Regions from separate parts of the Treponema putidum genome, predicted to be linked through region 1. Evidence: riboswitches for the same ligand, from Rfam matches in the RefSeq annotation. Region 1 holds a riboswitch; the other holds the start of a gene.
What was found. A riboswitch is a leader RNA that binds a small molecule or an ion and turns the genes downstream of it on or off. The one in region 1 is predicted to bind cobalamin.

Region 1 (8,113 bases):
AAATAAAACTTATTTTTTAATCTGGTTTGATTTTAGTTTTACAACATGGCCTTCACCTGCATCAAAAATAATCAAAAAATCTTTGATCTTGATGTCGGCATACTTAATTATAGCTTCTCCGTTTTTATCAAGCGTAGTCTTAAGTATAATCTTTTTTTTCGAATCCTTTTCTTTGGGATTTTCGATTCGAATCTCTACACCTTCAGCAGATGCACCGTTCGAAAAACTGCCTTGGCAAAGGAATGTCCCGTCACCGTTATCATAGCAATTAAAGATAACACTATGAGCAAACAAAAGAGCTGCTCCCAGCACTAAAAAACAAATAAAGATAGCTGTTCTTTTTTTCATTTCTCTTTCTCCTATAAAAAGTCAATGAGAAAATATCAATTTTCGATTTGACTTTTTACGCCGTTTCGCAATACCTGTAAGAAACGGCAATCAATAATGCGATGTTTTGTGCAAAGCACAAAACTCGTCAGATAAACAGTGAGGCACTATTTCTGCCGAACTGTTTATCACACCTCCCATAAAAATTTTTTGAAGGAAGCCTCAGAGCCTTTTGGCTCTGTTCTGTAAGGAAATTTTTCATCGTATCCGCTAAAGCGGATAGCGAATCAGCTTCCGAAAAAGTATTAAAATTTGAGAACCTCAAATAGGTTCCCAATAAAATTTATTTTTTAACCTTAGTTAATCTCTCTAAAAGATTTCTTGCCTCTTTTTCTACACTTGCGGCAATTTCAGCGTCTGTAAGGGCCGCTCTGTAGCAGGTGGGAGTTCCTTCAAAGTCTTCAAGTTCTTTTTCATTATTACCATACCACAAGTGAAAATGCAGCATAGGAGCAGTACCATGTACAGCTACAAATGAAATCAAAGAATACATACCGGCATCCTTTCTTTCAGCCTTCATCGTCATATATGGTCTTGAAGGACTTGCACCGACACGGACATAGCTTGATCTAAAGACTTCTTTATCCCCTTTATAAAAGACCAGCTCATTTTTTCCGTCTTTTACAATAAATTCCAAGTGAGAGTAATCTTTAACGGATTTATCTCTTTTTTGTAATTCTGCAATAATTTCAGCCTTTGTAAAATCTCCACCCTTGGGATTTTTGCCTGCAAATTCTTTTACAACCTTTGCATAGGCGGCTTCGACCTCTTTACTTGTATTTTCAAAAATAGATAATGCATTAATCCATTTGCCGTGAACTGCATAAGATTCAAAGGGAGAAACATGGCAACACTTAGGCATATTTTGGATTGAAGATTCAAACATTTTAACAAGGTCTGCCTCAGATGTGAATGCAGAATAGTATGTAGGCCATTTTCCTGCACCGGTTATAAGACGGTCAATACTTCGGCTTCCAAAACGGGCATGCCAGTGGATAGGGCTGTTTCCGTGAGCACTGGGAGGCATTGATATAAAATACTTAAAGTTTGCATTTTCAAGTTTATCTTCTACAGCCTCAAATGTTTCCCAAATAGTATCAGGAGACTCGCCGTCAGCTTTTTGTCCCATATATTTGTATTTGACGGAAATTTGCTTTTCGTTACCGGCTTTATCCAAGTATGTAAAAAGCACAGTGTTTGTACCGTCAAACTTTGCCTTTGCCGCCGGAGCTTTGTACATATCCAAGGCAGCGGCTTCAAGGCCTTCAGGTGTATAAAAGGGCATATCTGCTGCTGTTTTTTTATAAGCTGCTTTTAAAGATGGATTATCTTTTATGATATCTGCAGAAACCCATTCGCCCTTCCAGGCGGCCAATTCCATTCCGGCTGTAAATTTATCATTCATTTTTACAGCAGGCATTGACTTACAGGCAGTAAAAATAACTGCGAGTGTAACCCAGTATAAGTGCAATCTTTGCACCCATTTTTTTATTAACCATAATAAACTCCTTTAAGTTAATATAAATTATCTATAAGCTAAATAAGGATATTCCTTATTTTAGCGGCATTGCCTCAATCCAGAGCACGGCATCCTGCGAAAATTCTTTACCCTCAAATTCTTTTACATTACCTGCACCAAGGGCAGCAAAACCCCAGTACCCGGCCTTGTGAGGAATAAAGGAGAAGTTTCCGTTTGCATCGGCTAAAATAACGGCAGCGGCATTTTTTGTTTTTGCCTTCTTCTCAAATTTGCTTTTTTTCATGTTTACATCAAAGTTTATGTATTCAACTTCAATTTCCGCATTGGAAACCGGTTTCCCTTTTGAATCGACAACAGTACCGCGGAAAACACCGCCGACCCAAACGTCATAGGGCTTTACCAAGGGTAAAATTTCGGGATAACCGTCGGCACATCTTTTTTCCCAATCTGTCGGACGCTCGTCCTTATTGATAAAGACCTTAGTAATCTGCTGAATATATTTATCTTCACTACCTTCATAATAAGGATGGGGAACTGCTACCAAGACCCAGTCTCCGCCCCCTTTAAAGCCGTTATCCCTGTTTAAGGTCAGATCATAGGCCAAAGCCGTATTTTCGGCAGTAGTAAATTCCGTTTTCTTTAATGAAGGTAGAAGATCTTGAATTTTTTCGTCATGAACCGAAAAGAATTTTTCAAAAACTTTGACTTCTCCGGCCTCGTTTTTACCGATATCCATTACTAGTCCTGATTCGGCAGGATGAGTAAAAACAATCTTGAACTCAACAGAATTGCCTTCAACAATTGAAGTCGGGGTATAAATCATTTGGAAGTGTGCAAATGAAACCATAGATACCAAGAATAAAAATAAAAATATTCCTGTCAATTTTTTCATAGAAAAACTCCTATAATATTTTTAGTCTAAAGACTTATAATCTAAGCGCAAACTCAACTGTAAACAAATGTTTACAATATACCTTATTTAAAAATAAAACGGAGATAAAATAATGAAAAAGCGAAAAACATAGTCTACAGCTTTGCTTTATTTAGAAGAGACCGACAGTAAAATATAGCTGTACAATAGTTAGTTTTCCGATTTTCCCTCCCTCCGAAGGATTCGAAATACAAATAGGCAGGTCTCCTGACTTATGATTTAAAGTTTATCGCCTTCCCATATTAACAGTGGCTTATGCTTCCAATAATGACAAATATTAGAAATACAATGATAAACAAACTCAATTACAGTAGCGGGGGCTGTGCCGGTTTTTCACCGGTTTCCCTTTTAATCTTAAAAAATAATTTAAGAACCTTATTTGTCTATAACCTTTTAGTAATTATAAATATTTTCAAAAAAAAGCAAGGCCCCCATCGGGTGCATTCTACACGGAAATCAAGTCGACTAAAAACAGCCGATAATAAAAGTATGGAAAAGCTAATCAGCATTTATTAAAAAGGAATATTGAAGAGTATATTAAAATGGTACCAATATCAAAGCCCTCTCATAAAATGTTATAAGGAGCATACATTATTTTTATATTTTAGTCAAGAAATAAATAAAATTTAAGGCCTTTTAATTCTACAATCTCCTGAAACGGTCTTTATAAAAAGCCTCGGGCTATCCGTTTTATAGGATTTACTTAGTTTATATCGAATTGTTCTTCTTTTAACACGAGAATATACTCACTAAATTTTCCGTTTATAATACCGAATCTCAGCTGCATTAGGCAATAATGATTTTTATATCAGTTTTTTCTTTTTAAACCAGCAAAGTCCTAAAACGACAATGACAATACTCAATATTATAACAGTAAGATAGCCGTACTTCCATGAAAGTTCGGGCATGTAGCTAAAGTTCATACCGTACCAGCCTGCTACAAGGGTCAACGGAAGAAAGATTGTAGTTACAACAGTAAAGATTTTCATAATCTTATTTAAGTGGAGATCCAGCTGAGCTTGATAAGATTCCCGCAACTGATTCGAATACTCTCTTAAAATACGGATATTTGCTCCATAACGCTCTACCCTCTTTGAAAGAAGGTTTATAATGGTCAACTCTTCTTCGGTAAAAATTTCGTTTTCATTTTCGGCCAGGTCTTGGCAAAAATCTTCCAACTGATCATAATAGCTAAAGAGGGTCAAAAGTTCGTTGTTTATATTCGAAAGCTCCGCTTCAAAGTGAGTGTCTTCTTCTATTTTTTCCCAAACCCTCATTTCCAGTTCAGATATTTTTTTTCTAAAACGGTAATAGACGCCGGCATGCGACTTGATAAGCTCTTTAAAAAAACGGTTAAGAATACGCGGAATATTTCTTTCGCGAACTATAGTTTGCTGTAAAGCAGTTTCAAAAGCTTTTTGAGTAGAATAGTCCTTGTCTATAATTTCTATGGCCAAAAAAAGATTTTTAGATATATAAAGGCCTATTGTATCGCGGTCTTTAAAAATATTTTCCATTTCGATTATATTTATAACGCCGAAACTGTAGTCTTCCCAAACGCCGAGGGTATTTTGTTGGGAAAAATCGCTGCATTGCTCGATAAAAAGAGGGTCAAGGCCTAAAAGCCCTTGAAGCTCAATGAGCTCCTTAAATTTTATATATCCTGCAACATGTCCAGTTATTTTTTCAGTCCGGGGATCAATCGGTGTCAATTCTGCATCTAATTTTACAAACATAGCTTAACCTATCATATTTTTTATATTATATCAATAATTTTATATCAATAATTTAGCTTAAATTGGAATTTATTGCCTCCGCAATTTTTAAAAGTTGGGCCTTAGTATTTTGCGAAGGGTCTTCAAGGACAGCTTCAAATAACTTTTGTAAGATTATGCCGAGCTTAGGACCTGCAGGAATTCCGATTTCAATCAGCTCTCTGCCTCCGACAGCAAGATCTTTTAAGCTGAGGGCAGAGTCTTCTGCTATGACTTTTTCAAGCCTCTTTTTAAATGCAGTCAAATTGCTTAAATCGGGAGCCTTTCCCGTCATACCGAAACCGTCGGCTCTTCTCAATTCAAAGAGATTCGGAATATTTTCTACCCCGGCTCTGACTATAAAGCGGCGGACGGCAGCATCGCTCCAATCCTCCGTATAATGAAACATGTGAAGCCCCACCAAATGACAAACTTCTTCAATTTCCTTATTCGGAAATTTTAAACGCTGCATTATATTTTTGGTGAGTTTTTCCGAAACCGCCTCATGCTTATAAAAGGTGTAATCGCTGTACTCATTTTTTTCTCTGGTACTTACCTTTCCTATATCGTGGAAAAGAGCAGCCAAGCGCACAATAAGATTATCTTGCGGAGCGGCATCGCAGCTTAAAAAGCTGTGGTCAAGCACATCGAATGAGTGCATTCCTTTTTGCTCGACCCCGCGGCAATCAGAAAGTTCGGGCAAAAATACTTTTAAAAGTCCCGTATCTTCCAAGAGTCTTAAAGAAATTATAGGATGCTCACTTAAAAGTATTTTAACGAATTCATCCCGAAACCTCTCTATCGAAACTTTTTTGCAAGTCTCAATACTTAAAGGAATAGCCTTTAAAGTTTCTTCTTCTATCTTAAAGCCCAACTGCGAAGAAAAGCGGATTGCTCTTATCGGCCTCAAACCGTCTTCCCCAAAACGGGCAAGGGGAGAGCCGACGGTTTTAATAATTTTTGATTTTATCGATTTTACGCCGTCAAAGGGGTCGACAATGGAGCCGTCTTTTAAAGAAACGGCTATTGCATTCATAGTAAAGTCTCTGCGGCTCAAATCCTCTTCGATTGAACGGACATAGCTAATACTCTGCGGCCGCCTGCCGTCGGAATAATCAGCCTCGCAGCGGAAAGTGGTACATTCTATTTTTTCGCCCTTGTAAAGAATAGTAACCGTACCGTGGGCTATCCCCGTAGGAATCGTCTTGCGGAAAAGAGCTTGAACTTCCTTCGGTTCGGCATCGGTTGCTATATCATAATCCTTACACAGTTTCCCTAAAAACCAGTCTCTAACAGCTCCGCCGACAAGGTAGGCCGAAAAATCGGCATTAAAAAAAATAGAAGCGATTTCTTTCATTTTTTTTGAAACAGGATAGCGCATAGAAATTCGAGTTTACACAAAAATTTACGGCCTGTCTATACGTAGGCCGCATTTTTAATACCGCATTTTAAATTATAAGGCTTCTATTTTTTTACGACTAAGGCCTGTACCTTCAACTATTTTATCAATATCAACTCCGAGCCTTTTAAAAGACGCTGCCATTTCCAGCTTTGCTTGATATGAGCCTTCAGCTCGTCCTTCGGTTAATCCTATACTTTTTCCTTCGGCTCTGCCCTCAGCCAAGCCTTCTCTTCTAGCTTCACTGCGCTCATCTTCCACATACATCCGGTATTTTTCGTCAGAGAGTTCTATTGCCATTCGCCTCTCTTCATCAGTTACCCTAAAGAGTGTTGCTTCTGCCATTTTTATACCCTCCTCTAAGCTGCACAATTTTTCCAACATTCCGCTTTTTTTGTCTTCTTCATAGTTGGCTAAAAACCTTATCCAAAAGTCTTTTAAGTTATACTCTTCCAATCTCTTTTTCATAGTATAACCTATTAGCTCATTTAATTCAACATAAAGATATTGAATTATAGAGCTCTCAGGCATTTTTACCGGCTCTGCGTTTTTAGGAACATCGCAGCCGAAAACTGAAAGGCTTATAGCGTATAAAAAATCGTCTTCTTTAGGCTCAGTCTTTAAAAAGCGGGAAGCGAGGCGCATAAGGTACATTTGACTTCTGCGAGGATAGTTTGTTTTCCAAAACTGCTGCATTTCAAGGTCGACAAGAAGGCCGTTGTCGGTTCTAATCAAAAAATCGAGGCGGTAAGTTTCTCCCGAAGGCCTATCCCGAATAAGTTCGGTGTTTATGATTTCGGCCTTTGTGATTTTACCGTAAGAATCTTCTAAAAAAGCGTTTAAAAAGCTTATTAGGGCCTTGTTTCCTTCTTCTCCTTTTGAAAACATCAGCTTAAAAACCCAATCCGTTTTGGGGTTTAAAATAGGCTGTTCATTTGACATAATGTTTCTCCTTAGAATAGCAAATAAGTCTTGCCGTCCTACTATTATTATTCAAATTTTTTACAAGAGATAGTAAAATTCTATAAAAATTTTTCATTTGGCTAAAGATAAGACAAAAAAGTTTTATTCTTGCGGTTTAATATCCGCCGTTTCTCGGTAACGCTTGCATCGTGGGGTTGATTAAATACTTCGGTTTTTAGAGATACCCGTCACTCATACATTGAAGGTACTAAAAGATTGAAGAGCAAAATTTCTTGAGAACCGGTAATTGTAATTTCATACACACCGCGTTTTAATCTTTTAATAAAATTTACTTTTGAAAGATTTATGTTTTTTATGCAAAAGACATCGTCTATATAGATTTTTTTTCCTCCGTATTCCGGAAGAATTTGAATAAATCTTTTTTGAAAAACATCCTTATCTATTTTTTTGACCTGAAAAACCGGAATAGATAGGATTAGATTTTCCTTTTGAAATAACAATATGTTTACATCCAAATTCGCAGCAGAATATTTGCGTATCTCGGAAGCCTCATTTAAAAGGCTCCGAGCCTTATGCTTTAAGCACTGCTCTAAAAGGCCGCCTTTTTTATTTTCTAAAATAAGAGCTTTATGCTCAATAAAAAGAGATATTAAAAGATGGTTTGATTCTGAATTTGTTCCTAATGGCGAAAAAAATGGGATGGGCTTTTTTGCCAGCGCTTCTTCAGAAGCCGATTCCAAATATCCTTCGGCCTGAGTTTTATAAAACTCTTCGATAACCGCATTCGGGAGGATATTTTTTACGGCTTCAGAAAAAATTTGAGGGGATAAAATTGATGAACACAAAACGAAAAGATATGATAGATTCCCGTCGGTTTGAATGTAAGCATCGATTACCACTGCTTCGGCTTCTACACAGGCTAAGGAAATTCTCATACGCAATACGGCTCCTTGCTCACTCATAAAATTTTCTTGAACGGCAAAAAATTTTAAGCCGTAAAGAAATTCCTTACGCAAAAGTGAATTAGCTAAAACAGAGTAGTTGGAATTTTCATATTGTCTATATACAGAAACCATCAATACAGTTATCGGTCTTTTTTATAAAAAGCATTATTACTTAATTACCAAACGCATATAAAAAAACTGCGCCCTGCCCTAAGGCAAGACGCAGTCCTATAGTGAATAGCAGCGAATTCTCTTATACCGTTTTAATCTCGATCTGTTTAGGCTGAGTATCCG
Region 2 (8,113 bases), 290 kb from region 1:
TAATTCGTCAGGCTACGTTTATGATGAAAGAACCCGTACTCTTTTTCTAAAAATGAAACACAAAAAAGATGATGAGGATATAGTTTTATTTTTAGGCCGCCCGCCTGCCCCTACTCCTGCTCCCGTTGTTCCTTCCGGTCAACCTGTTCAGGAAAACACTGAAGGCGGCAGTTCAGCTGAGAATTCGGATTCTACTGAGGGTAGTGAAGACTCTTCCGAATCCGATAACCAATAAGACCTTGAAACTAAATTAAAACTTTTTTTATAAATATTGTTAAAAAACTACCATTTTTTAGAAAAATATGGTATAATATAAGACGTGTTTTAGAAAAATTAAGGAGTTATGGTGAATAAAAGAGATTTTCCGCGTGTTCATTTTTACGATCAAGACTTTGTGGACATTTACGATAGAACATGGGCTTTGGTTCATGATTTTTGGCATTCAACTGGTGACGGCAAACAGGGTACCGAGGGCTTTTTTATTTATCCCGAAACGGACGGTAATTTTTTAAACCAATATGAAACTATATTTTCATCTTTTTTCTTTGTTTATTCCAATAAAAATTATACACCTAATTCCGCCCTTGACTTTTTTTATGAGAGGCAGGAAGAAAACGGTGCTATACGCAATAGATATAATTTTGACACAAAAGAGCCTGTTTTAAAACGGGATAATCCCGAAGGTTTAGGTATGCCCCTATTTGCATGGGCAGAGTACAATATTTATCACAAGACCGGAAACAAAAAGCGTGTAAAAGATATTATGCCCGTCTTGATTAAATATATGGACTGGATCGACAAAATGTTTAAGGCCTATAACGGCTTATATAAAAGCCCACTTGAAACAGTCAATATGCCCAATGCCCCTCGAAAAGAATCCGTTTTTTTGACTGATTTTAATTCGGCCCTTGCAATAAATGCCCTTTATATGTCGGCCTTAGGCGATATACTGAATGATAAAGACATAGACTTCCAATACAAAAGAATGTATTTTACAATAAAAACCAGAATCAATTCGATGATGTGGAATGAAGAGGACGGTTTTTACTATGATCTTGATGCCGACGGCAATCAGATAAAGAAAAAGACCCTTGCCGGGTTCTGGCCGATGCTTGCCGAAATTCCCAATGAGGATAAGGCCGCTCTTTTGGTAGAGCACCTATCCAACCCAAAAACTTTCGGCGGGGATCATCCCTTTCCCAGCCTTGCAGCCGATGAGCCTGAATATGACGAAAACGGAAGCGGTGCCTGCGGCAGTGTCTTCCCTATTTTAAACTTTGTTGTTGTAAAGGGTTTGGAAAAATATAACCGCTGGGAGATAGCAAGAGAGTGTGTTATAAGGCATCTTTACTATGTTCTTGAAACTCTTTCTCCTGCAGGAAATTCAAAAAAACAAGGTTTTTTGTGGGAGGCCTATTCACCCGTTAAAGAAGGCCCTGCTCAATGGAAAGGAAAACCTGCCTTTCCCCGTAAACAATATCTTTTGAGTGTGGGGCTTTCTACAATCAGTTTAATGATAGAAAACGTTATCGGTCTTTCGATAAGTCTTCCGCGTAAAACGGTAAATTGGACGGTGCCTAATCTTGAAGTAATGGGCATCGAAAATTTGAGCCTTAAAAGAAACCTTATAACGATTCTTTCATCAAAGAGTCAGAGAGGGTGGGAGATACATATGGAAAGTGAAAAACTTTATTATTTTACCATAAATATCTTAAACGAAAAAAAGAAGACCCTGCCTATTCCTTCGGGTAAGTGTTCAATGTTGATAGATAAACTTTAATAGACGGAATTTTTTAGCTTATGCCTTTTGCTTTTTGTGCTTCCACAAGCTGCTTTAGGGCCTTTATGTAGGCTGCCTTTCTCATGGTAACGTTATAATTTTCTTTTTCATCCCATACCCGTTTAAAAGCTTCAACCGTTTTTGTATGCAGCCTGCCGTTTACTTCTTCTTCATTCCAGTAAAATCCTTGTAGATTTTGTACCCATTCAAAATAAGAAACAATGACTCCTCCTGAGTTGGCGAGGATATCCGGCACACAGATTATATTCTTTTTTTTGAGAATTTCATCAGCTTCGGGAGTTACGGGGCCGTTTGCTGCTTCAATTATTATGGAAGCCTTAATATTGCGGGCGTTTTTTTCGGTAATTTGATTTTCGAGGGCTGCCGGTATTAAAATATCTGTTTTAAGCTCTAAAAGCTCTTCATTGGATATTCTTTTAAAGTCGCCTTCAAAAGAATTAAGTTTTTGACCTTTCTTAATATGTTCCATTACAAGTTGAATGTTTAAGCCTTTTTCGTTATATATAGCTCCGCTTGAACTGCTTACAGCGATAACCTTGGCTCCTTCCTTTGAAAAAAGATCTGCCGCAACACTTCCGACATTTCCCAAACCTTGAATAACTGTGCTTTGCCCTTTCAGATTTTTGTTAAGTTTTTTTAAAAGCTCTTTGCACGTAAAAAGAACCCCTCGGCCTGTGGCTTCAACACGTCCTAAAGACCCGCCGATTGAAATCGGCTTACCCGTAACTACGGCAGGGCAATATTCGCCTGCATAGGTGCTGTAGGTGTCAGCTATCCAAGACATGACTTTTGCGTTAGTTCCTACATCCGGGGCAGGGATATCAATTCGGGGCCCAATAAAGGACGAAATACGTTTTGTATAAGTTCGTGTAAGTTTTTCAAGCTCTGATTCTGAAAGTTTTGAAGGGTCTACACAGATGCCTCCTTTTCCGCCCCCGTATGGAATGTCGGCAACTGCACACTTAAAGGTCATCCATGCTGCAAGGGAGCGGACTTCATCGATATTGACATCTTGATGGAATCTTATGCCTCCTTTTGCAGGACCTCTGAGTGTAGAGTGTTGAACTCTAAAACCTTGGAACACTTTGACATTCCCATTATCCATTTTTACCGGAATAGAAACATGCATTTCTCTTTCGGGACTTAGTAAGGTGATATAATCATCTTCGTTGAGATTGGCTGCTTTTGCTGCCTCCGTTATTGTTTTTAAAAGCTTTACATAGGTGCCTTCCATAATTTTTCCTTTTATAAAATAGTTTAAAGGAATTATACACTAAAATACACGGTATTTAAAGTTATTTAGGAAAAAAATCGGAAGATTAAACAAAAAACGACTTCGGCCGGTATGAAAAGAGAACCCGATTCAGCTTACCTCAAAATAAACATTATTAAGGTATCGTTACATGTAATTAGGCTATGATAAAAAAACTTGACAAAATTTCATAACAGCCTAGGAGCAAGTTTGAGGTATAGCAATCTAACACGATAAATTTTGCTGCAGCTCATGAGTCCAAGCAGAGTGCGGCACGGGCAAAATTTGCATTTTTCCCTCATAGTCATTGGCAGGTCTTACGGCTCGGAGGTCATCATTGATTTTCGCCTTCCCGGAAATTAAAAAATCCCAGTGGCATTTTGAAAAACAACTCTCTCACTTACGTCAGCCGGACTGTTCAGGATTTTCACCTGATTCCCTTTTCACTGCTTGATTAAAAGCAGCACCAAGACCGAAATCGCTATTTAGATGAGAGTTTATACTTTTATTAAAAATGTGTCAAGGTATTATTTTTTTCTATTTTTTTCAAGATGGTTTCCCCTTACTTGACTTTCGACTGTATTTTTGCAATAATGTTAGCCTGAGGATATTTTTTGTGACCGATAGCTATCAAAATTTTATAGATCATGCCGGCAGTATGCTAACAAAAAGAATCGCGCTGCCTAATGAGTGTTTTGACTCATATCAATTCTCAAGATAGAGGAATAATAATGATTACATTACAAAACGTTTCTTTTTCCTACAGAGGAGAACACGGTACCGGAGACGGCGTATACGGAATAGACCTTACCATAAAGGACGGCGAATTCATCGTATTATGCGGAGAATCGGGCTGCGGCAAAACCACCCTTACACGGCTGATAAACGGGCTTGCCCCTCATTTTTATGAAGGCGATATGAGCGGTTCCGTGATGATAGGTGACAGATGCATCAATACGGAAGGATTATCCGACACCGCCGCTTTAGTCGGAAGCGTCTTTCAAAATCCCAAAAGTCAATTCTTCAACCTCGACACCACCGGCGAACTCGTGTTCGGCTGCGAAAATCTCGGGCTCCCGCGGGAGCAGATTAAACAACGCCTCGAAAAAACAAAGAGCGATTTGCAGCTTGACAATTTGATGGATCGGGATATTTTTGAGCTGTCCGGAGGAGAAAAGCAGCAAATTGCATGCGCCTCCTGCTACACCGCCGATCCCGGAGTGTTCGTGCTGGATGAGCCGTCCTCCAATTTGGATAAGAGGGCAATTCAGCGGCTGCACCGGATGTTGATAAAAATAAAAGCGGAGGGAAAGACCGTTGTGATTGCGGAGCACCGGCTCTATTACCTGATGGATCTGGCTGACCGCTTTATCTATATGCGAGGCGGAAAGATTGAGCGTATTTTTTCACGGGATGAAATGAAAGCCCTCAGCGAATCCGATTTAACCGCACTCGGCTTGCGGCTCACCGATATGAAGACCCTCTCTTCGCTTGTAAAAAAAAACAATACGCCGCAGGGTGAGGACGCAGCGGAAGAAGGACTTGCAAAAAACAGTAACCCGTCCGTATCACAGCCCGGCTCAAAGCCCGCTCTTGAAGCTCTCGATTTAACCTGCGGCTACGGCTCTACCCGAGTGCTCGACATAGAGAGGCTCGCCCTCCCCGAACATTCGATTGTGGCTCTTATCGGAGACAACGGTTCGGGCAAAAGTACCTTCGCGCAGGCGCTCGCAGGACTGATTCCTTCAAACGGAAGCATTGCAGTCGGCGGCGCATATATGACGGCAGAGGAGCGCAGCACGCGCAGTTTTATGGTGATGCAGGATGTCAACCGCCAGCTTTTTGCCGACAGCGTGCTGGAAGAAGTGATGATGAACACCGGCGCTTCCGCAGCGGATGCCGAATCGGTATTGGAGCGGCTCGGCATCCTCGAACTGAAAGACAGGCATCCTGCCTCCTTGTCGGGCGGGCAAAAACAGCGGACGGCGATCGCTTCCGCTCTCTGCGCAAAAAAAGACGTGCTTATCTTTGATGAACCTACCAGCGGACTCGACCGCCGCGGCATGGAACGCTTCGGCTTTCTGTTACGCGAGCTGCAGACAAGCGCCGCCCTTTCGCTCGTTATTACACACGATCCCGAATTGATTATGAGCTGCTGCACGCACATCCTCCATATCGAAAACGGCAGGGTCTTGGCCTTCTACCCTTTGAATAAGGCAGGCATTGAGCGTGTTTCGGTATATTTCTTGCAGGCAAGCGATGAAAATACGAGCCGAAAGCGGGACAAGCAAAGTTCTATTTCTAAGATTTTACATTACGCCGGAGCACATCGCCGCACAATATACAAGGCGGCGCTCTGCATGACAATCGGAGCAGCGGCGAGCATTGTTCCGTATCTTTTAGTATATAACATCCTTGAGCAGGTCTTAAACGGTTCGGTTCCGACGTTAGCCGGAAGCGGAAAAATGCTTGCAAGTATTTTGCTTGCGCAAATTGTGTATGCGGTTTTTTACATGTACGGCTTTCAGCTTTCACACCGCGCAGCATACAACACGCTGGAAAACATACGCCGCTTTTTGCAGGAGAACTTGGAGCGCAAGCCGCTCGGCAAAGTTAGGGAGATGGGCAGCGGGGCAATCAAAAAGCTGTTCACCGATGATATTGAATCGATAGAACTTCTTTTGGCGCATATGATCCCCGAAGGGATTGCAAACCTAATCATTGCCATGTTTGCACTTGCAGTTCTCCTTGTCATCGACTGGCAGCTTGCTCTGCTGACCTGTGTTGTCATTGCGCTGGGCATCAGCGTTTCGGGGCAGATGTACCGGGTCGGGATTGAGCAGATGGGCAGTTACTTTGCCGCTGCAAAACGGCTGAACAATACCATTATCGAATATGTAAACGGTATGGAAGTTGTTCGTGTGTTTAACCGGCAGGATGAATTCGGCGAGCGGTTCGCTTCTTCCGTTACTTCGTACCGCGATTTTGCACTGTCGTGGTACAAGGTGTCATTTCCGTGGATGGCATTATACGGCAGCTTGTTTTCAAATATCTTATTATACAGTTTGCCCTTCGGCACTCTGCTTATCTTACTCGGTCAGTTGAGCCTTGCCCGCTACATTCTGGCAATCTGCCTTTCTTTCGGGATTGCACCGCTCCTCCTCCGCTGTATGAGTTTTATCGGCGCCATACCGCAAGCAAGTTATAAAATTCAGGCTTTGGAAAAAACCTTTGACTACCCCGAACTGAAAACGGGAACTGCGCCGTTTTCCGGCACGGGACACGGTATCGAATTCCGCAATGTCCGGTTTGCATACAAGGATTTGGAAGTGCTGAAAGATGTTTCCTTTACGGCGCAAGAGCGGAAGATGACTGCCTTAGTCGGAGCGAGCGGCAGCGGGAAAAGCACGGCGGCAAAGCTCTTGGTGCATTATTACGATGTTTCGGGCGGCGAGGTGCTCATCGGCGGGCAGAATATCAGGGAGATGAGTTTGGAAGCGCTCAACGAACAGATTGCCTACGTTTCTCAAGACGTGTTCCTTTTTAACAAGAGCATTGCCGACAATATCCGCATCGGGAAAAAGGAAGCCACCGATGAGGAGGTTATTGCCGCCGCAAAAAAAGCCCAAGCGGATGACTTTATCCGTGAACTGCCGGACGGCTACGCAACGCTCGCGGGTGAAGCGGGCGGTAAGCTTTCAGGCGGACAGCGGCAGCGGATTTCCTTTGCACGGGCAATACTCAAAGATGCACCGGTTGTCATTTTAGATGAGGCGACCGCCTTTATCGATCCAGAAAACGAACAAAAGATGAATCAGGCTATACGCGAAATCGTGCGGGATAAAACCCTTATCGTTATCGCTCATAAAATGCAGTCCATTATGAATGCTGATAACATTATCGTGCTTAACGACGGACGCATTGCCGCTTCCGGCCGCCATGAGGAGCTTATTGAAACCTGCCCTGAATACCAAAACCTCTGGCGCATCTCGGAAGAAACCGCAGACTGGACGGTACGGACAAAGGAAGGAAACTCTCTATGATTGCAATGGTTCATCAGTTACTTTTATTTACCGGAAAGTACGCCCGGAAAATCCGTTTGGCATATTTGTTTACTTTTCTAAAAGCGGTTGCGGCGAATGCCCCGCTGATGGTCGCCGTAAAACTTATCGACATGCTCATCAAGGGATACGCCGAAATTAAAACGGTAATCTACGCTGCAGCGGTTATGCTGCTTTTGCTCGCAGTTCAGGCAGTCTGCCAAAACATCGCAGACCGTTTGCAAGCGGGAGCGGGATATAAGGTCTTTGCGGAAAAGCGGCTTGAGCTTGGGCGGCACCTGCGCCGGTTACCGATGGGGTACTTTACTGCGGGGAATATCGGAAAAATAAGTTCCGTGCTGTCGGCGGATATGGTCTTTATCGAAGAACAGGCAATGTCGGCTGTTTCGGAGGTTACCGGCAGTATCGCGGCGCAGATCATTTTGACGGGATTTCTCTTTGCGCTGCATCCGCTGTTCGGAGCCGTCGCTCTTGTAACGGAGCTTACGGCAATCCTGTTCGCTCAGCCGATGATTAAGCTTTCCGTCCGTAACTCCCAGTTGCGTCAAAAAAGCATAGAAGCATTGACGGGTTCCGTTTTGGAATACACGGAAGGGCTCGGCGTTATTAAAAGCTATAACCTCACCGGAGAAGGCGCGGAAGATATCAGGGGCAGTTTTGCACGTATGAAAGAAGCGAGCCTCTCTTTTGAAGAAGAATATTCCCCCAAGGAGCGGACGATGCTGATCATTTACAGCATCGGCATGACCGCAATGCTTGCCTTAAATATTTGGCTGTTTCAGCAGGGCGCCGTATCAAGCACCGTATTTATCGGCGGAATGCTTTTTGCTTTCAGCCTTTTTGCGCCTCTTAGACAGCTTTATCAAAAGACCGGAATTCTCGCAATCATGAAGGCTGCGCTGGAGCGTGTGAACGAAGTCTTTAAAGAAAAAGAACTTGAGGATACGGGAACCGAGACTTTGCCGCCGGCAGCCGATGCGGAAATAACGTTCAAAAACG

Region 2: it holds a riboswitch for cobalamin, as region 1 does, so the genes downstream of both, E4N74_RS08705 (Glu/Leu/Phe/Val family dehydrogenase) here and E4N74_RS07470 (DUF4198 domain-containing protein) in region 1, are expected to answer to the same signal.

What each region holds. Positions count from the first base shown of each region.
Region 1 covers NZ_CP038804.1:1,588,725-1,596,837, forward strand. The annotation lists gene E4N74_RS07460 (hypothetical protein) at 10-348, opposite strand; gene E4N74_RS07465 (ZinT/AdcA family metal-binding protein) at 671-1,858, opposite strand; gene E4N74_RS07470 (DUF4198 domain-containing protein) at 1,941-2,759, opposite strand; cobalamin riboswitch at 2,979-3,192, opposite strand; gene E4N74_RS07475 (magnesium transporter CorA family protein) at 3,602-4,534, opposite strand; gene E4N74_RS07480 (CCA tRNA nucleotidyltransferase) at 4,587-5,933, opposite strand; gene E4N74_RS07485 (PD-(D/E)XK nuclease family transposase) at 6,006-6,893, opposite strand; gene E4N74_RS07490 (hypothetical protein) at 7,103-7,951, opposite strand; gene E4N74_RS07495 (Hsp20/alpha crystallin family protein) at 8,073-8,113, opposite strand, start outside.
Region 2 covers NZ_CP038804.1:1,876,368-1,884,480, reverse strand. The annotation lists gene E4N74_RS08715 (hypothetical protein) at 1-235, shown strand, start outside; gene E4N74_RS08710 (MGH1-like glycoside hydrolase domain-containing protein) at 347-1,780, shown strand; gene E4N74_RS08705 (Glu/Leu/Phe/Val family dehydrogenase) at 1,794-3,035, opposite strand; cobalamin riboswitch at 3,346-3,539, opposite strand; gene E4N74_RS08700 (energy-coupling factor transporter ATPase) at 3,785-7,096, shown strand; gene E4N74_RS08695 (ABC transporter ATP-binding protein) at 7,093-8,113, shown strand, end outside.